DNA from 4 places in the Shouchella oshimensis genome. Region 2 is predicted to be linked to each of the others. Evidence: riboswitches for the same ligand, from Rfam matches in the RefSeq annotation. Region 2 holds a riboswitch; each other region holds the start of a gene.
The links. A riboswitch is a leader RNA that binds a small molecule or an ion and turns the genes downstream of it on or off. The one in region 2 is predicted to bind S-adenosylmethionine.
Positions count from the first base shown of each region.

Region 1: linked by a shared signal. The riboswitch ahead of NDM98_RS08485 (methionine ABC transporter ATP-binding protein) and the one ahead of metE (5-methyltetrahydropteroyltriglutamate--homocysteine S-methyltransferase) in region 2 are both predicted to bind S-adenosylmethionine.
Region 3: linked by a shared signal. The riboswitch ahead of NDM98_RS18655 (methionine ABC transporter ATP-binding protein) and the one ahead of metE (5-methyltetrahydropteroyltriglutamate--homocysteine S-methyltransferase) in region 2 are both predicted to bind S-adenosylmethionine.
Region 4: linked by a shared signal. The riboswitch ahead of NDM98_RS01465 (methionine biosynthesis PLP-dependent protein) and the one ahead of metE (5-methyltetrahydropteroyltriglutamate--homocysteine S-methyltransferase) in region 2 are both predicted to bind S-adenosylmethionine.

Region 1 covers NZ_JAMQJY010000001.1:1,579,286-1,584,213, forward strand. The annotation lists gene NDM98_RS08475 (MetQ/NlpA family ABC transporter substrate-binding protein) at 1-401, opposite strand, end outside; gene NDM98_RS08480 (methionine ABC transporter permease) at 423-1,091, opposite strand; gene NDM98_RS08485 (methionine ABC transporter ATP-binding protein) at 1,084-2,109, opposite strand; SAM riboswitch class I at 2,188-2,304, opposite strand; gene NDM98_RS23935 (MFS transporter) at 2,371-3,189, opposite strand; gene NDM98_RS23940 (MFS transporter) at 3,140-3,649, opposite strand; gene gcvH (glycine cleavage system protein GcvH) at 3,789-4,178, opposite strand; gene NDM98_RS08500 (arsenate reductase family protein) at 4,250-4,606, opposite strand; gene NDM98_RS08505 (hypothetical protein) at 4,760-4,928, shown strand, end outside.
Region 2 covers NZ_JAMQJY010000002.1:220,594-225,521, reverse strand. The annotation lists gene NDM98_RS15570 (flavodoxin family protein) at 1-20, shown strand, start outside; partial or broken gene NDM98_RS15565 (SLC13 family permease) at 87-1,554, opposite strand; SAM riboswitch class I at 1,719-1,827, shown strand; gene metE (5-methyltetrahydropteroyltriglutamate--homocysteine S-methyltransferase) at 1,966-4,257, shown strand; gene NDM98_RS15555 (DUF3298 and DUF4163 domain-containing protein) at 4,336-4,928, shown strand, end outside.
Region 3 covers NZ_JAMQJY010000003.1:243,629-248,556, forward strand. The annotation lists gene NDM98_RS18645 (MetQ/NlpA family ABC transporter substrate-binding protein) at 68-811, opposite strand; gene NDM98_RS18650 (methionine ABC transporter permease) at 959-1,558, opposite strand; gene NDM98_RS18655 (methionine ABC transporter ATP-binding protein) at 1,632-2,660, opposite strand; SAM riboswitch class I at 2,820-2,922, opposite strand; gene NDM98_RS18660 (YecA family protein) at 2,983-4,928, opposite strand, start outside.
Region 4 covers NZ_JAMQJY010000001.1:244,024-248,951, forward strand. The annotation lists gene NDM98_RS01440 (YpdA family putative bacillithiol disulfide reductase) at 1-504, shown strand, start outside; gene NDM98_RS01445 (asparaginase) at 501-1,460, shown strand; gene NDM98_RS01450 (hypothetical protein) at 1,606-1,746, shown strand; gene NDM98_RS01455 (PrsW family glutamic-type intramembrane protease) at 1,816-2,277, shown strand; gene NDM98_RS01460 (hypothetical protein) at 2,281-2,445, shown strand; SAM riboswitch class I at 2,514-2,617, shown strand; partial or broken gene NDM98_RS01465 (methionine biosynthesis PLP-dependent protein) at 2,702-3,806, shown strand; partial or broken gene NDM98_RS01470 (bifunctional homocysteine S-methyltransferase/methylenetetrahydrofolate reductase) at 3,841-4,928, shown strand, end outside.

The sequences.
Region 1 (4,928 bases), on a different contig from region 2:
GAATACAATGCGTAAGGTTCGATGTGAATAGCTCCAGCTACTGCAAAGTCATAGCCAAACTCTTCTGTTTGTTGATCTAGATAAGGCTGATGTTGAAAGAAGTTCGCGTCCACTTCTTCGCCATCTAAAGCAATGTTAGGGATGACATAGTCTTGAGCGACAACAATGTCTAGCTCAATTCCTTCTTCTTCTAATGTACTAGCTGCTTCCTCAAGAATTTCAGCATGAGGTGTGTTTGACGCACTAATCTTAAGGGTTGTTGTTTCCTCTTCAGCAGGTGTGTCCCCGCCTGTAGTACTACCAGTGTCACCGTTGTTGCTGTCTTCATCACCTGATGTCCCGCAAGCTGCTAGTGCTAGTACAAGACCTGCCGTTCCAAGCGTACCTAAGAATTTTTTCATGTCTCTTTCCCCCATCTCTTTTTATCGTTTGTCTGTAATATATGTGAAAAAATCGCCGATCCACTGGACGATAAATACAACCAGTAGAATTACGATTGTTGCCACCAAGGTTACATCGCTATTCCCTCTCTGGAACCCTTCTTGATAAGCAAGTGTTCCAAGACCACCGCCACCTACAATACCAGCCATTGCTGTATAACCAATCATCGCAATTGTAGTGACTGTAATCCCTGAAATAAGTGCAGGTGTTGACTCTGGTAATAACACTTTAAAGATAATTGTTGTAGAAGAAGCTCCCATTGATTGCGCAGCTTCCACAACCCCACGGTCAATTTCACGCAGTGCGATTTCAACCATCCGTGCATAAAATGGAGCAGCCCCTATGATTAACGCAGGCAGTGCTGCAGTTGGACCTAGAAAGGTCCCAACAAGAAATTTGGTTAAAGGAATAATGAGAATTAACAAAATAACAAATGGGATCGATCGTGTAATATTCACATAGGCTGCAATGACCGCATTTACCGGTCTATTCGCCCATAGATTTCCCCTACCAGTTAAATATAACAGTAAACCGAGTAGAATACCAAGAATAAATGTGGCAATTAGTGAAATTCCCGTCATATAGAGAGTTTCAACTGTTGCATCCCACATTCGATCCCAACTAACTTTAGGAAATAGTGTCTCAAGCACGGCGTAACACCTCCGCTTCAACCTCTTTGGTCATAATAAAATCTAATGCTTTTTTCTTTTCCGACTCATCACCTGTGATTTGAATAAATAATGTACCGTAAGATCCACCTCGAACCTTGGTAATTTTCCCGTGAAGAATCGATACATCAATTTGGAAGGTACGGATTAATTCAGAGATCAAAGGACGCTCTGCACTTGTACCAGAAAAAGTGAGCTGAACAACATCTCCTGATCCCGCTTCACTTAGAATCTCCTGGATTGTCTCTTCCGTATCATCCTGCTCTGTAATTTGTTTTAAGAATTCTTTTGTCATCTCTTCTTTAGGCTGACGGAATACATCTAGGACTGGTCCTTTTTCTACGATCTGACCATTATCCATAACCGCTACCTCTGAACAAATTTTACGGATGACATGCATTTCATGTGTAATAAGCACAATGGTAAGGTTTAGTTTTTTATTGATATCAACTAAAAGGTCTAGGATCGACTCAGTTGTTTTAGGGTCCAGAGCAGATGTGGCTTCATCACATAACAACACCTTTGGATTATTGGCTAATGCCCTTGCAATCCCTACCCGTTGCTTTTGTCCACCACTCAGTTGTGAAGGATAGCTTTTGTCACGACCCTCTAGTCCAACTAGCTGAATCAATTCTTTAACTCGCTTGTCTCGTTGCTCACCTTTCACACCAGCAATCTCAAGAGGGAAGGCAATATTGTCATATACAGTGCGCGACCATAATAAATTAAAATGTTGAAAAATCATACCCATTTCCTGGCGTGATTTTCGTAATTCTTTAGTTGTTAATTTAGAAATGTCTCGTCCATCTATTTTGACCTCTCCACTAGTCGGGCGCTCTAACATATTTAGCATGCGAATCAGTGTACTTTTTCCCGCACCACTATATCCGATGATGCCAAAAATCCCGCCTTTTTCAATGGTCAAATCAATTCCATCTACAGCCGTCACTGCTCCACTTTTTAGCTCAAATATTTTTTGTAATCCTTTTAATACAATCACTTTGTAATCCTCACTTTCTATTAAACTATATAGAAAAAAACCTTCCCGCAGATAAGCAGAAGGTTTATATTAATCCCTCTCTCATCTTTCAAAGTGAATCATCACTTTGCTTGGATTTAGCACCTGCAGAACCGAAATCAGTTCCGTGGTTGCCGGGCATCAAAGGGCCAGTCCCTCCGCCACTCTCGATAAGAGTTATTAAATTTTTATGTTAGATTTTATGCTAAGTTGGGAAAATCATAGCATGCTATTGTAGCTTGGTCAATTCTTTTCAACAACTAGTGGTGCTGGAATATCTTTCTGACGTCTTCCAAATACAAAATAGAAATAAATGGACCCGATTAAATACAGACAAGCTGTAATCGAAAAAACAATCGCGTAGCCAGTGTACGAACCATATGCCAACACAATTCCCATTGAGACAGGTCCCATTACTGCCCAACCTAATTGGAAAACCATTTGACCAAGTGAGTTGGCAAGTCCTCTCATAGATGGATCAACCAAACGCATCATCAGGGCAGAATGAATAGGGTTTCCTGCATTCATTAACGCTTGTCTAAACAGGAATCCAATCACTGCTAGCCATAGAATTTCGGTGTAAGCAGATAATAGAAGGAATGGCAGAGAACCAAGCTGTAAAATGACCACTGCCCTTACCTCTCCAAACCGCTTAACAACACTCGGACCGATTAGTAAGGCAACTGCCGTCATCGCCTGTCCTAACGCAAGAATGATACCTACTAAAGAATAACTAATGTCAAAGCGATCCGTGAAATAAAGGTTAAGATACGGGATTACCAAGCCTGATCCAAACCCAATTAAGATGCTAGCAATAGCAAATAGAAGAATTAATTTTAAAGAATCTTTTTTCTCAGCTAATTGCTTAAAGCCTGACAGTCGTCTCGTTTGAATCGTTTGTACCTTTCGTTCTTCTTTGATTTTGAAAAGTGGTAATAACCCAATGCAGACAATGAATACACCTACTAATAATGTAAACCTCACGCTATTAAGCATCGTTATCTGAAACAGGCTATGTAGGGCATCTGTCATCACACCACCCAAGCAAATTTCCGATAACATTTGCCGCCATCATAAATGCTGCATTTAGACTAAATAGATGTACTCTCTCAGATTCCCTTGAATTCTCAGCAAGAAGTGGAATAGCCGTGACTTGAATAAAAGCCATAAAAAATCCTGTGACAAAGGCTCCTATTATCAATAAGTCCTCTGCAATGCCAATGCTTCTTAAAATTAAGCTAAGCATAACCGCCACAGAACCTATGACAATTAACCGCTTTCGACCAAGCCGATCACTTAAGAGTCCAACTGGCAGAAGTGCAATAGCTGTTGCTGTGGCTTGCATTGCGATCACGCGTCCATTCACATCATCCGAAAAACCCAACTCACGAATATAATAATTATAAATTACCATAAAAATGCCCATTCCTACATTAAGCAAAAAAGACGCTATCAGGAATAGACGAATATTTTTGTTATAGCCTTTTAATTTACTCGACCATTCTTTTGCAAATTGAGCCATCTGCCCTCACCTATACCCGTTCTTATTTCGCTACCCTAAGTAATCATATACGAAGTCTGTTAAGATGAGAAGACTTAAGTACAAGAAACACTAAAAAAACCCATCAAGGCAAGTTGCACTTGATGGGTTTAACATTCGATTAATCTTCGCTAATCATTGTGTTGTATTCGTCTGCAGACATAAGCTTCTCAACTTCTGCAGAGTCTTTAGGCTCAACAACAATCATCCAAGCCTTTTCATATGGTGATTCATTAACGAATTCAGGTGAATCATCTAACTCTTCGTTAATTTCAACTACTTTTCCACTAATAGGAGCATACAGCTCAGAAACGGTTTTTACAGACTCAACACTGCCAAACGGCTCGTCCGCTTCAATTTCATCGCCAACCTCTGGTAGTTCAACAAACACGATGTCTCCAAGCTCAGACTGAGCGAAGTCTGTAATACCAATACGGACTTTCTCTCCTTCAGTTTTGACCCACTCGTGTTCCTCTGAATATTTAAGTTCTGCTGGTAATTTGTTGCTCATGTTATAACCCCTCCATCAACTTGTTCGATTCTGCATTCATTATAACCGAACTTCCTCATAAAAAAAACGAGTTAGCTCCAGTTTTGTTCAAATTGTTCTTCCTTAAATCCAAGAGTTACCTTGCTACCATCTGTTGTAATTGGTCTTTTAATAAGCATTCCATCAGATGAAAGTAGTTCCAACATCTCACTTTCACTCATAGAAGCTAACTTATCTTTCAAACCCAATTCACGGTATTTTTGACCACTTGTATTAAAAAATTTCTTAAGCTCGAGCCCACTTTTCTGATACAAATCAGCTAACGTGTCGGCAGAAGGTGGAGATTCAACAATATGTACAGCGTTCACTTCAACGTTTTGTTCCTCTAACCACTTTTTTGCTTTACGACATGTTCCGCATTTTGGATACTGGTAAAACGTTACACTCATTTATGGCACCTCCTTTGAGATTATATCAACTGTTATTATGTCCGATTTTTACGTTCGCTACAATTGATACGCTTTTGATGGATAAAATCAGCCTCTTTTTTTCAAACTAAGAGCGTATGACTTAAATTTAATGTTAAAAAGGAGGCCATTTACATGCAGCAACAACAAGGAACACAAGCAAACCAGCAACAGAACTTCATCTCCGAACCACCTCAAGTCATTTCAACAAAAGATCATCTCTACATCAATGACATGTTATCGTGGAACCTACTTGCTATGAAAAAAGCTTATTTTTACGCGTCGAACTGTCAGGATGCAGAAA
Region 2 (4,928 bases):
CAGTACTTGAAGAAGATTAACCAGTAGAGGCACTAAAAAAAAGCCGAACCATTTTCTGGTTCGGCTCTTCATATAGCTAAAATTAATTACAGTCCAAATACAATTGGCATCCAGAAGTATACGGCAAGGGTAATCACAATTACCGAGAATATGTTCAACCAGACGCCAGCTTTGGCCATATCGGCAACATCTAGTACACCCGCACTAAAAACGGCTGTATTAGGAGGTGTTGCAACAGGTAGCATGTAACATGAACCGGCAGATAGGGCAGCGGCTGCCATAAGAACTAATGGATCCATACCAACAGCGATTCCTAAACCTACACAAAGCGGAAGCACAAGATTGGCTACGGCAGTATTAGACAATATTTCTGTAATAGATAATACAATAACGACTAATAACAAAATAATAATGAATGGGGTGAAATTTTCAAGCAATTGTAGCGTGTCGCCAATCCAGTCGTTTAAACCGGAAGCTCCAAAGCTAGATGCAAGGGCTAGTCCACCACCAAAAAGGATTAACACATTCCACGGTAGCTCTTTTAGGTCGCGCCATTCTAATATTCTTTCACCTTTTTTAGTGCTGGGTATAAAGAAAAGGGATACGGCGCCAAAAATAGAGATGGCTCCATCATGCATATTAGCAGCGATGTTTTCTGGGAATACAAGTGATTTGAAAACCCATAAAAACACAGTTATCCCGAAAATTATCGCAACCCAAATTTCATCCCTAGACATCTTCCCAAGACTCTTTTTATCTTCCTTAATGAAATCAATCGTTTGATTCTGACTACCTGAATCAACTTTAAATTTCATTTTTGTCAGATAGAAGTATAGAAAAATCAGAATAAGCAACGCAACTGGTCCTGCAAAGAGTAACCACTCATAAAAAGCAACAGTACGATCAAGCTGCGTTCTCGCAATTTCAGCAAAAATGGCATTTGGTACAGCCGCTACTAAAGTAGCAAGCCCCCCAATTGTTGCGGCATAGGCAACAGCTAGTAATATACTTTTTGAGAAATGACTTAAGCTTTTACCAGTTAGAATTTCTTTTTCTTTTACCTCTGAGATCAACGCGAGAGCAACTGGAAGCATCATTAAAGCGGTTGCAGCGTTTGATACAAATAATGATAAAAATGCTGTTGATATAATAATCCCTAGAATAATCCGTTGACTCTCGGTTCCAATCATATCAATTATGTTTAAGGCAATTCTTCTATGTAGGTTCCATTTTTGCAACGCAATCGCAATAACAAAGCCTCCACCATACATGAATATTGTCGGACTACTGTAAGATGCGGCAATAGTATCAATGTCCGCAGCTCCAACTAATGGAATAACAATTAGTGGAATTAATGATGTAACAGCCATTGGTATGGCTTCAGTAACCCAGAATGTAGCTATTAAAAGAGTAATAGCAAGTACAAATCTAGGTGCATGCTCTAATTGACTGGACGGGATTAAAAAGTATGCCAGGAAATAGCAATGGTCCTAAAATGAGTCCTACTTTAGCCCTTGTGTTATAAGTAGGCTGAGTAGTTTGTTCCTCGCTCATAGGTTCACACCTTTCATAGATTAATAGTAAAGCTATTTGATTTTCCCACAAGTTATAGGATGAATGCAAATAATGACGAATAAGAGCAAACTTTCAAAATTGTTTTGACATAGAGGATTATCTCATGCTAAAGTAGATTCAATTCAACATAACATAGTGAAATGCTCTTATAACGAGAGGCGGAGGGACTGGCCCGATGAAGCTTCAGCAACCATTCAGAAAATGAAAAGGTGCTAAATCCAAGCAAGGTGGAAACACTTTGAAAGATAAGGGGAACGTTTATTGAGATTGTTCAATGCCTCTTTCTTTTAATAGAAGGAGGCATTTTCTATTCCCTTGGAGTGATCTGCTTAGGTGGTTTGTGATTAGAGTTTGTTAAGTTGAGAGACTATATGAGGAGTGAGTGAGAACATGCCAAAGGTAAGAAGTTCAAACATTGGATATCCAAGAATTGGTGAAAAAAGAGAGTGGAAAAAAAGCTTAGAGAACTATTGGGCGAAAAACATCTCTGAAACTGAGCTACTTGATTCTCTTAAAGACATTCGACTTTCTAACATCAAGAAACAAAAAGAGGCAGGGATTGACTTAATTCCAGTAGGTGACTTTAGTCTATATGATCATGTATTAGACACAGCCGTTTCATTTGGACTAGTACCAGATCGTTTTGAATACAACGGCGGCGAAGTAGATGTAGATACGTATTTTGCTATCGCACGTGGTACCGATTCAGCAGTCGCATCTGAAATGACAAAGTGGTACAACACTAACTATCACTATATCGTACCTGAAATTACTTCAGCACCAACATCACTCGTACATAATCGTGTGTTGGATTTATATAAAGAGGCGAAAACTGAGTTAGATATTGATACAAAACCAGTTGTACTTGGACCAGTTAGCTTTGTGAAGCTTTCAAAAAATCAAACAGACCTATCAGAGCAGGAACTGATTCGTTCGTTTATTCCGTTGTATGCACAGCTACTACAAGAACTAGAAGCTGCGGATGCTGCGTGGGTACAAATTGATGAGCCATTTTTAAATGGGCAAGTAACATCTTCTGAATTAGACTTGTTACAAGAGGTATATGCACAGCTTGACGTCGCTGCTCCAAGGCTAAACATTTTACTACAAACGTACTTTGAAGCAGTGGATGATTACGAGGCTATTGTCAACCTACCTGTACAAGGAATAGGTTTAGATTTTGTCCATGATGCTGGCGAATCTCTTAAACAAGTAATTAAATTCGGATTGCCAACTGGTAAAATTTTAGCTGCGGGAATCATTGATGGGCGTAATATTTGGAGAGCTGATTTAAAGGAAGTTAAAGAAATAGTTGATCAGCTTTCTGTAGTCGTTGGAGAGGGCCAATTGATACTCCAACCATCATGTAGCTTACTACATGTCCCAGTTACTGTGAAGCTTGAAGAGGAATTACCTGAAATACTCAAATCAGGAATTTCGTTTGCTGATGAGAAACTTGAAGAGCTAGTGGCTTTAACGAATGTAGCCAATGATACAAGCGACGAGCAGATTTTAGAAGCAAGCGCTGCAGCAGTTAAAGCATTAAATGATTCGTCTAGTCGAAATAATGAAGAGGTTCGTGCGCTACTTGCTGAAGTTGGAGAGTCAGTGCCAACACGTTCAATTGATGCACCAGAACGTCTTCGTCTACAACAAGAAAAGTATCAGCTACCACTTCTACCAACTACAACAATCGGTAGTTTTCCACAAACCAAGGAAGTCCGTCAACAACGCTTGAAGTGGAGAAAAGGCGAGCTTGAATCAGCTGAGTACGAGCAATTTATTCGTGACGAAATTGATAAATGGATTAAGATCCAAGAAGATCTTGATATTGATGTACTAGTTCACGGGGAGTTTGAACGTACGGATATGGTTGAGTTTTTTGGTGAAAAACTTGCAGGCTTCCAATTTACAAAGTTCGGTTGGGTCCAATCCTATGGTTCACGTTGTGTAAAACCACCTGTTATTTATGGTGATGTTGCATTTGTTGAGCCGATGACCGTAAAGGAAACGGCTTATGCACAAAGACAAACAAAACGTCCGGTTAAGGGTATGCTAACAGGACCGGTTACAATTTTTAATTGGTCATTCCCACGTACTGATATTCCTGAAGGTCAAGTTGTCAACCAAATTGCGCTTGCTTTGCGTAAGGAAGTAGAGGAGCTAGAGAAAGAAGGAATTAATCTTATCCAAGTGGATGAACCAACCATTCGTGAGGGGCTTCCGCTAAAAGAAAGTAAATCTCAAGCCTATCTCACACAATCAGTTGATGCTTTCCGTTTATCAACGATTACTGTGCAACCAGAAACACAAATTCACACTCATATGTGCTACTCAGACTTTCAAGCGATCATTGAATCCATTGATGCTTTGGACGCAGACGTTATTTCAATTGAAACGTCCAGAAGTCATGGTGAGCTGATTTCAGCGTTTGAAGACTTTACCTATAATAAAGGCATTGGTCTTGGTGTCTATGATATTCATAGTCCACGTGTGCCAGCACAAGAAGAGATCGATCGTAATATTAGTCGCGCACTATCAGTACTTGATCCAAAATTATTCTGGATTAACCCTGACTGCGGTTTGAAGACTCGTAAGGAAAAAGAAACAGTAGAAGCTCTACAAGTCATGGTTGATGCTGCAAAACAAGCACGAAAGCAACTTGTTACTTCACCTGAATAAGATCATTTTAAGAACCCGCTGCTATCAGTGGGTTCTTTTGCATAGACTTCTATAAAAACTAAAAAAGGAAGTGTATGCATGAACACCTCGATCTTGCCTACTCAAATTGTCACTCGTCATATGTTATCTCCAAGGCTTGATATTTTTTACCCTGAACTAACGGGTTTACCAACCCCACATATTCAGCATGAATTAAACCAAGCGATTAATCAGCAAGTTCATAAAATGATTAAGGATTCTGGTTATTACGAGCCGCCTCAAGATACAACATTAACAGGAGGCTACGAAATCAAAAACAATCAACGGAATATTCTTAGCCTGATGAACCGATTATATTATTATAGCGGCGGCGCTCACGGAATGACGGTACAAGAAACACTAACCATGAATACAGCTAACGGAAAAATCTACAGCTTAGGTGACTTGTTTAAGGGTGGTGTTAATTACACACAACCATTAAATAAGATCATCGAGGCACAAATTAAAGCAAGACAGCTTGATTTATTGAACCCATTTACAGGCATTACAGCTGACCAAAAATGGTACATCGCAGATAAATCGTTGGTCCTGTTTTTTGATTTGTATGAATTACAGGCGTATGTATATGGATTTACCTACTTCCCCATTTCCGTATATGGGATTCAGTCAATCATTCGTGATGATGGGCCTCT
Region 3 (4,928 bases), on a different contig from region 2:
TCCTTGATCTGTTGAGTTGCTGACACAAAAAAAGATGCCTGCGCACAGACATCTTTTCCTCCACACATTAACGTGGATATTCATTTAATTCATCTAACGAGATATACGTTGGAATTGTGGCTCCTTGGTATTCATCAATAATAAATTCTTTTACTTCATCCGTCTGATAGATCTCCACGATGCGTTGTAATGCTGCATCATCTGCGTTATCTGTACGTGCAGCGATGATATTAATGTACGGTGTTGCTGTCTCATCTTCACGTGCAAGTGGATCATCTGTTGGGTTTAGTCCTGCATCAACAGCAATTCCGTTGTTGATAACCGCTGCATCCACATCCTGCATTAATCTTGGTGCATTAGCAGGTACGACTTCCGTTAGTTTAAGATTTTTAGGGTTATCTTTAATTTGATCCAAGCCACTAGTCACACCAAAGTCATCCTCAAGCTCAATTAGTCCCGCTTCTTGTAAAAGCATTAGGTTACGCGCTTGGTTTGTGACTTCATTTGCAATTAGAATTTCCGCTCCATCTGGGATCTCATCAACGGAGTCATACTTATCTGAATAGACCCCTAGCGGAGCAAGTATTGTCGTTCCAATGGCTTCTAGATCTAAATTATTCTCTTCTCTGAAATTATCAAAGTACGATACCGTTTGGAAGGCATTGGCATCAATATCTCCGTCTGCAAGAGCTTGGTTAGGCTGGACATAATCATTAAAACTGACAATATCAATATTAATGCCTTCTTCTTCAGCAATTCCCGAAATAAAGTCCCACTGGCGTGAATCCGTACCCGAAATACCAATTTTCACATCTACCGGATTATCTTTGCTGAATCCTTCTGTATCTCCACTTGTACTATCATCATTTCCTTGCCCGCATGCTGTTAATGCTAGACACCAAGTCCTGCTACGATTAGTTTAAATGATTGTTTCATGAACTCTCTCCACCTTTTCTTTTTATCTTCTTCTAGAATTTCTTGCGAGTATATTACCAAGCGACTGCAAACCTTGAACCATAACAATTAGCAGCACGACTGTAATCACCATAGTGGCATCGTCAAAACGTTGGTAGCCGTAAGTGATAGCTACATTTCCAATCCCACCAGCTCCGATAGCTCCAGCCATAGCGGTAGCACCAACGAGACCAATTGTTGCGGTTGTAATACTAAGAATTAATGAACCCTTTGCTTCCGGTAGTAGAAAGCGGAAGATAATTTGCGCTTTGGAGGCACCCATTGAATCAGCCGCTTCAATAATGCCAGGCTCCACTTCTAAAAGCGAGTTCTCAATTAACCGTGCAATGTATGGTGCAGCATACACAACAAGTGGTACAACAGCTGCCTCCATGCCAACAGCACTTCCAACAATAAGTCGGGTAAACGGAATAATAGCAACCATCAAGATAATAAATGGAATGGATCGCAAAACATTAATAATGGGATTTAATATATTAAACACCCAGGCACACTCAAGGATATGACCCTTACGTGTAACCACAAGCACAACCCCAAGCAAAATGCCTAAAATGGCTGAAAAAATTAACGATAGGAAAACCATATACAATGTTTCATATAAAGAGGTAAGCAAAATGTCCGTTGAAATATTTGGTCTAATGGACTCGGGTAAACTTTCAAGCATCTAGCTTCACCTCCGATACCAATAGTTCTTTCTCCTTAATAAATCGAAACGCAGATTCAAGTGATCCTGGATCTCCCTGCAACTCCACCGTTAAGCTACCGAAAGGGGTATCCTGGATCTCCGTTATGTTTCCAAACAATACATTAACATCAACATCAAAATTCCTAACAAGCTCAGACAAAAGCGGTTTACCTGATGATTCCCCAATAAATTCGATTTTGTAGATTTTAATTTGTTCAGACCCTTTTTCAAGGATTTTTCGTACACTTGCCGGTATTTGATCTTTAAATACAGATCGAACAAAATTTTTGGTTGTCTGGTGCTGTGGTTTAGAGAAGATATCAAGAACCGTTCCTTCTTCAATAATTCTTCCTTCTTCCATAACCGCAACCCGATCACAAATTTCTCGAATGACACCCATTTCGTGTGTGATGATTAAAATTGTTACGTTAAATTCCTCATTTACACGCTTTAAAAGCTGAAGAATCGAACTGGTCGTTTCCGGGTCTAAAGCAGATGTCGCTTCATCACATAGCAGGACAGCTGGATTAGATGCTAATGCACGGGCAATACCAATCCGTTGCTTTTGACCACCAGAAAGCTGTTCTGGGTAGCTATCTGCTTTATCTGATAGACCTACAAAATCCAGTAATTCTCTTACACGTTTTTTTAATTCTGCTTGTGGAGTTCGCACAAGACGTAAAGGAACTGCCACATTTTCAAACACTGTTTTAGACTGCAGTAAGTTAAAATGCTGAAAAATCATACCGATGTTGCGCTTAGCCTTCTGCAGTTCGCCACCCTTTAACAACGTTAAGCTTTGTCCATTCACAATCACTTCGCCATCTGTTGGTCGTTCTAGCAGATTAACACTGCGAATCAATGTACTTTTACCGGCACCACTAAAGCCAATGACGCCTGATATCTGTCCCTTATCAACTCGGAAGTTTACTTCATCAAGTGCTTTAACTTCTCGTTCTTTTGTTTTAAAAACTTTGCTTACATTTTTAAATTCAATCAATGGTCTACCCGCCTTCCGACTAAATATAACTACACACATAAACATACTTGGTTTTGAAACCGATATCATGCTCCAAACCCTAATTAAAAACTTAATAAAACGAAAAACCCTCCTATTCGTTTGAATAAGAGGGTTGAAATGGTTTAGTAAGTCATTCAGCTCTTATCATCCAGGAATTTAACCTGCAGGAATTAGCACCTTCCGCCGTGGCGGGGTTGCTGAAGCGTCATAGGGCCAGTCCCTCTGCTCCTCTTAATAAGAATATGTTGTTGTGTTAAAACAATAACAGATCACGCTGAATCTGACAAGAACTAATTATTTCCTATAGATAACTTATTGCTTCTTTTGGATACGCATTAAGTAGTTTCTTAAGTATCGGCTGATTGTTGTCATCCTGTGAAATGACTGCCTCTAAAATCAATCCACTATGCACTTGGCTTAGTGCTTTTTTCGGCAAAGTAATCGATATACTCTGCTTACTATCAATCGATTTAACCTCAACTCTATCTTCCTTCACATCTTGAATCTTATATAAACCGCCAACCGCTTCTGGATCAATCTCTTTTTGGAATTGCGGTAGTGAAAAACGCCCTGAATCCGTTGTAAAATTATAGACCTGAACAGCTTCAATTAAGGACGCTTCAAGCTCTGCACAAACAGCTGATGCATCAGTATGAATGGCAGTTCTATGCTTTTGATCCAACCACTTTGTGAACATTTTTATTGTACTTAGAAGATCCTTCACCTGTGTCTGACTGATCACCACATCTTCAAATAAATCAATTAACAGATGTTTTTTCCAAAATTCCTTGGTACAGTCTGACCAATCTTTTACCTTTTGCACTTCTAATGAGTAACGTATATTAAAAAGACTCATTCGGTATTTCCTTACCGTATTTGCGCCTTTTCCATCCGTTTTCTCCTTAAAAAAGCTAAGAATAGGATCGTGGTAAAAGGCATCGATCGAATCTGGACTAAAGCCTAGATCTTCATACGTGTTGATATCTTCTTTTTTGACTGACAAAAACTGATTATCATGATAATAAATTGGCTTTATGCTTGAGTCACGATTCTCTTGACCTGTAACAAATGGAGAAGGTGATAGCCCCGCATCTTTTCTAAATGGATTAATATCAAAAGTAAAGTCGATATCATTATATTTAGCAATCACTTGATCATACAAATTAAATTCAATTTGTTTAAACCAACGATCTGCTTCTTCAAATTGACCATGATCAATTAGTTGATAAATACTATTCTGACCTAGTGCTGGGATAGGTTGATCTAAGTCCATATCCTTAGCACGCTGTGCATAAAGCGGGAAATATTCAGGCGCTTCTCCTGTCATTTGCATCAAGTTATTTGAAAATGCCATTCCACTGCCCAATTTGCCGCTGGTTGATTCTTTAACGTCTCCCACAAATTGAGGATAATCATTTAATAAATCTCGGAATTGTACAGCCTTCTCTTTCTTATAAGTGATGTACTTTAAGCTATCATTAGTAAATTCGAGAGTCGCAACAGCTTCTGCCATTAATACTTCACTCTCTATAATACTATCCTTGTACACTGCCCAGTTTTCCGCTTGAGTTAAATGCTTGTGCTCCTCACGCCAATCATATACAACAAACTCATCCTTATCTCTAAGTAAGGTTGCAAACGACTGAACATCTGTAACAGGCGCTTCAAAAGTAATTAGAGCATTTGACTGTTGATTTTCCAAGTCAGGTCTCTGTTCCTTCTCTAAAAGCGATCCTAAAACTTCAGGGAAATATTGAATCAATACATCTACAACTGCGATATCATGTTCAGTTGCCAGCTGATTCACTTTTTCTACGCTACGGTCAACATGATCCGGCCCTTGAAAGATTCGAATTCCATTAAATAATGGTGTATCTCCAAAAAATTCAACAAGCCCTAGCGTTCCATACCAAGGTCTGAAGGTCGGAAGGTTCTCGGTATCCTTAGCCATTTTAAATGTCTCTTCCGTAAAGACATCAAGGAAAACAACCTGATTATTCTCTTCATTTACAGCTTGAACAATTCTTGGTTTAAGAGTACTCCATTGTTCTGCTAAGTTTTTTTCATCCGCTTGCAGCCTATATGCTTCTTCTTTCAAAAACCAATCAATCCCGGTTAAGCCGTTTTTATGGATTTGAAAGAAATTAAGCCAGAAATTAACGTACCCTTCTTCAATCTGTTCAGGCACAAGCTTTTTAGAGCGCTGATGAAACTCTGATTGTAGCTTTAAAAATTCATTATATGTAA
Region 4 (4,928 bases), on a different contig from region 2:
GGTGGGAAGAACTCTGCCATTGATGCTGCTCTTGAGCTAGAAAAAGCAGGGGCATACGTTACAGCACTATATCGTGGCGATGATTATTCTGCTAGTGTAAAACCGTGGATTTTGCCAGAGTATGTATCTCTCGTGAAGAACAATAAAATCACTCTAGAATTTCAAGCAGAAGTAACTCAAATAACGAGCACAGACGTAAACTACACAGTATTGGGAAAATCTAAGTCTGTAAAAGCAGATTACGTTTTTGCAATGACCGGATATCACCCTGATCATCAATTTATTAAAAGCATGGGTGTACATGTTGATGATGGAACTGGAAGACCAGAATATAATCCGGATACGTTTGAAACAAATATTGATGGGCTTTTTATTGCAGGGGTAATTGCTGCTGGTAATAACGCCAATGAGATTTTTATTGAAAACGGGCGTTGGCACGGTAGTGGGATAGCCTCAAGAATAGTAGATATCCTTGCAAACGAACATGAGGGGTTGGTTGAATGAAAAAGGTAATTTTAATTACAACTGGTGGAACGATTGCAAGTACTGAGAATGAAGATGGAAAATTAGTAGCTGGTGAACTTACGGGCGAAGAGCTAGCAGATTTATGTCAGCTTCCAAGTGATATTCATGTTACTGTTCGGTCTATGTTGCAAAAACCTAGTATTCATATTACGCTAGATGATTGGTTGGAATTAAAAAAAGAAGTTGAACTTGCATTTAGTGATGAAGATGTTTCAGGGGTTGTTGTAACTCACGGTACAGATACGCTAGAAGAGACGGCTTATTTTCTTGATCTAGTGATAACGGACGATCGTCCAGTGATTGTGACTGGCTCACAGCGCGGTCCTGAACAATTAGGCAGTGATGCTTTTATTAATTTGCGACATGCCGTCTATGCTGCTTGTCATGATGACTTGAAGCAAGTTGGAACGGTTGTTGTATTTAATGAACGGATCTTTGCAGCGAGATACGTCAAAAAAGAACATGCTTCGAATATTCAGGGTTTTAATGCATTTGGATTCGGTTATTTAGGTATTATTGATAATGATACAATTTTCTTATATCAAAAACCAATTCATCGAGACACGTACGTACTTACAAAAAAGCTGCCGGATGTGGCAATTGCTAAGATTTATCTTGGGATGCACAGTCGGATTCTTGAGAGTATCCTACAAAATTCAGATGCGGTTGTGCTTGAAGGTGTAGGACGTGGACAAGTCCCCCCACATTTAGTGAATGTCCTTAATGAATCAATATCTCAAGGAAAAACAGTTGTTATGACGACATCAGCTGAAGAAGGAAAGGTGTACCCAACTTACGAATATGAAGGCAGTGCACATGATCTAGAGCAAAAGGGAGTTATTTTAGGTTCAGATTATGATAGTAAAAAAGCACGTATCAAAACGTTGGTGCTGTTAGCTGCTGAGTCTGATGTGAACCTAGGGTTTAAACACTAAAGCCTTTTTCTTGAAAAGCATAACAGATAGGAATATAATGGTTTTATTGAATGTAATGAACAGGTTCAAGTCAGGTTCCGGTAATGAGTAGGGTGCAAAGCAATGTGTGCAACGGACCTGTACTTTGTGGAAAGGCAGGTTGTAGATGTTTTCGTTGCTAACGGCTGCAATAGCACCTGCAATTGGGTTATTAACCTATTTTTATTTGAAGACTGATTATCGGCGAAAGTTACATGGTACAATCATTCGAACGTTTTTAATTGGAATATTGTTGTTTTTCCTGTGATGGTTTTACAATATGCTTTTATTGAGGAAAAGGTCTTTCCTGAAGAATGGCAGCAAGCTCTTATTTTATATGGATTTACTGAGGAATTTTTTAAGTGGTTTATCCTTTATATCTTCGCTTTCCAGGCATGGTACGATTAATCGTAGGAATGATGGCATTGTGTATGGAGTGTCGTTGTCACTTGGCTTTGCGACGATGGAAAACATCTTTTATTTAATAGCTCATGGTATTGAAACAGCGGTAGGTCGAGCATTAATGCCTGTATCAAGTCATGCATTGTTTGGCATAATCATGGGGTATTATATGGGAAATGCCAAGCTCCTTCCAACAAACAGAAGAAGATTATTAACCTTGTCCCTAGGTATACCGATTGTCCTACATAGTTCATATGATTACATTGTTTTTTTATTTGATCACTATGTTTTGTTTGGAATAATTCCTTTCATGCTGATGCTTTGGGCGTTTGCAATTTACAAAATTAAACTCGCTCGGAGGCTAGATCAACAATCACCACGTATAAGGAGGAATTAAACCATGTCAGAAGAACGGTATAGGATTGTCATTCGCTGTCCTGATTGCAAAGAAAAGTATATTCTCCGCGGAAGGCTGAACGAGAATGGTGAATATGAGACAGGATTTAAACGATGTGTATGTGGTAATGAAGATCGTCTTAACATAGAAGCATCTCTAGAGACATGATAAAAAAGTCTTGCCTTTTTATAAAATGTCCTGTATGTTAAAGTGAATATTCAAAATTAAATGATGTATTCTTATCAAGAGAGATGGAGGGAAAGGCCCTGCGAAGTCTCAGCAACCAAGCCAAATTGCGGCAAGGTGCTAAATCCGGCAGTTATAGCTGCTAAGATAAGAGGAAGCTTATATGGAATTGATAAGCACCTTTCTCTTATGACGAGAAAGGTGCTTTTTATTTTACAAAAGTGATGGGGGAATTAAAATGAGTAAAAGAGCTCTGGAAACAACGTTGGTTCAAATTGGGAATCGTGTCGACAATCGAACGGGTGCGGTAAATGCTCCTGTCTATTTCTCTACTGCTTACCGACATACAGGTATTGGGGAATCAACGGGATATGATTATGCGAGAACAGGGAATCCGACTAGAGAAGTATTAGAAAATGCTATTGCTGAACTAGAACTTGGAGATAGAGGATTTGCATGCAGCTCAGGAATGGCTGCAGTACAAACAGTCCTTTCACTGTTTAAAAACGGAGATGAAATCCTTGCTTCGAAAGATCTTTATGGTGGAACGTATCGATTATTTGAAGAAGGATGGAATCATTGGGGATTAACATTCCACTATTCAGATCCTCGTGATCTAGTCGAGTTTGAGGCAGCGATTACACAAGCAACAAAAGCATTATTTATTGAAACACCAACAAACCCTTTGATGCAAGAAGCGTCTATTTCAGAACTTGCAGAGATTGCAAAAAAACACCAATTGCTTTTAATCGTGGATAATACGTTTTACACACCAATTATTCAGCAGCCGATTGCTTTAGGAGCGGATATCGTCATTCATAGCGCATCTAAGTACATAAGTGGTCATAATGACGTTATTGCGGGCTTAATTGTTTCAAAAGGCCAGGAGTTATCTGAAAGAATTGGTTATTTTCACAACGGAATTGGAGCTACCCTTTCAGCGTTTGATTCATGGTTAGTTGTAAGAGGTATGAAAACATTGGCACTACGCATGGAAAAACATGAACAAAACGCTCAGGAAATTGTTCGTTTTTTAGAAGAATCATCTGAAGTAGAAGAGGTTCTTTATCCAGGAAGAGGAGGAATGATCTCATTTAGAGTGGGTGATGAAACATGGATTAATCCAATCCTTCAAAATCTCAAATTAATTTCTTTTGCAGAAAGTTTAGGTGGGGTAGAAAGCTTAATGACTTATCCAAGCTACACAAACACATGCAGATATTCCAGAAGAGATCCGCATTGCTAATGGAGTAGATAATCGATTACTTCGCTTTTCAGTTGGAATTGAGCGATGTCAAGATCTAATCGATGATTTGAAGCAAGCCTTTTCAGCTGTTAAGTAGGTGCGAGCCAACAATAAAGCGGGGGGAGATACATGTGGATTTATTAGAGCGTTTAAAAAATGACATATTAGTTGGAGACGGGGCTATGGGTACGCTTCTATATGAACGAGGTATCGAGCAGCAATGCTTTGAAGAAATTAATATCAGTCAACCAGAAGTCATTGTCTCTATTCACAAGGAATATCTCAATGCTGGTGCAGAAGTTATACAAACCAATACGTATGCTGCCAATCGATTAAAACTAAGTAAATATGGTTTAGAAGATAAAACGGCTGAAATTAACCGACGAGCAGTTGCCTTAGCAAAACAGGCTGTAGAACAAAAAGCATTTGTAGTAGGCACAGTTGGAGGCATTCGACGCTTCCAAATGGAAGAATCAACATTAGATGAAATAGAAGAAGCACTAACGGAACAGATTTTAGTGTTGTTAGATGAAGGTGTGGATGGGCTTTTATTTGAAACCTTTTATGATTTAGAAGAAGCGTTACTGGTTACGGAAATCGCCAAAAAACACAGCTCCCTTCCAGTCATAGTAAACGTTAGTTTAGGTGACATTGGAGTGATGAGTGGCGGCATCATAGCTGCGGATGCATTCTCTCGTTTAACAGAGGTTGGAGCTGATATTGTCGGTTTAAATTGTCGGATGGGTCAAGCCCATATGTTACGCTCATTTGAAGAAATACCGATTCCGAGTCAAAATTATTTAGCGGTATATCCAAATGCTAGTTTACCCGATTACCGGGATGGTCGCTTTTTTTATTCATCGAATCCAGACTATTTCGCCAATATGACAAGTCGATTTATTGATCAAGGAGTTCGTTTAATTGGCGGTTGCTGTGGAACAACGCCAGAGCATATAAGGGCCATTTCAGAAGCAGCAAGATCGAGAAACCCTGTTCTTGAAAAAAAGATAAAGATCTCATTACGTCAGCCAATTCCTAAATCTAATCCAGTGAGTACGGAAAAAAAACTGCCAGATATAGTGAAGAAGCGTAGATCAATCATTGTTGAATTAGATCCACCAAAAAAATTAAATACAAATCGATTTATGGAAGGCGCAAAAGCATTAAAAGCAGCTGGAATTGATGCATTAACGCTTGCTGATAACTCACTTGCCTCACC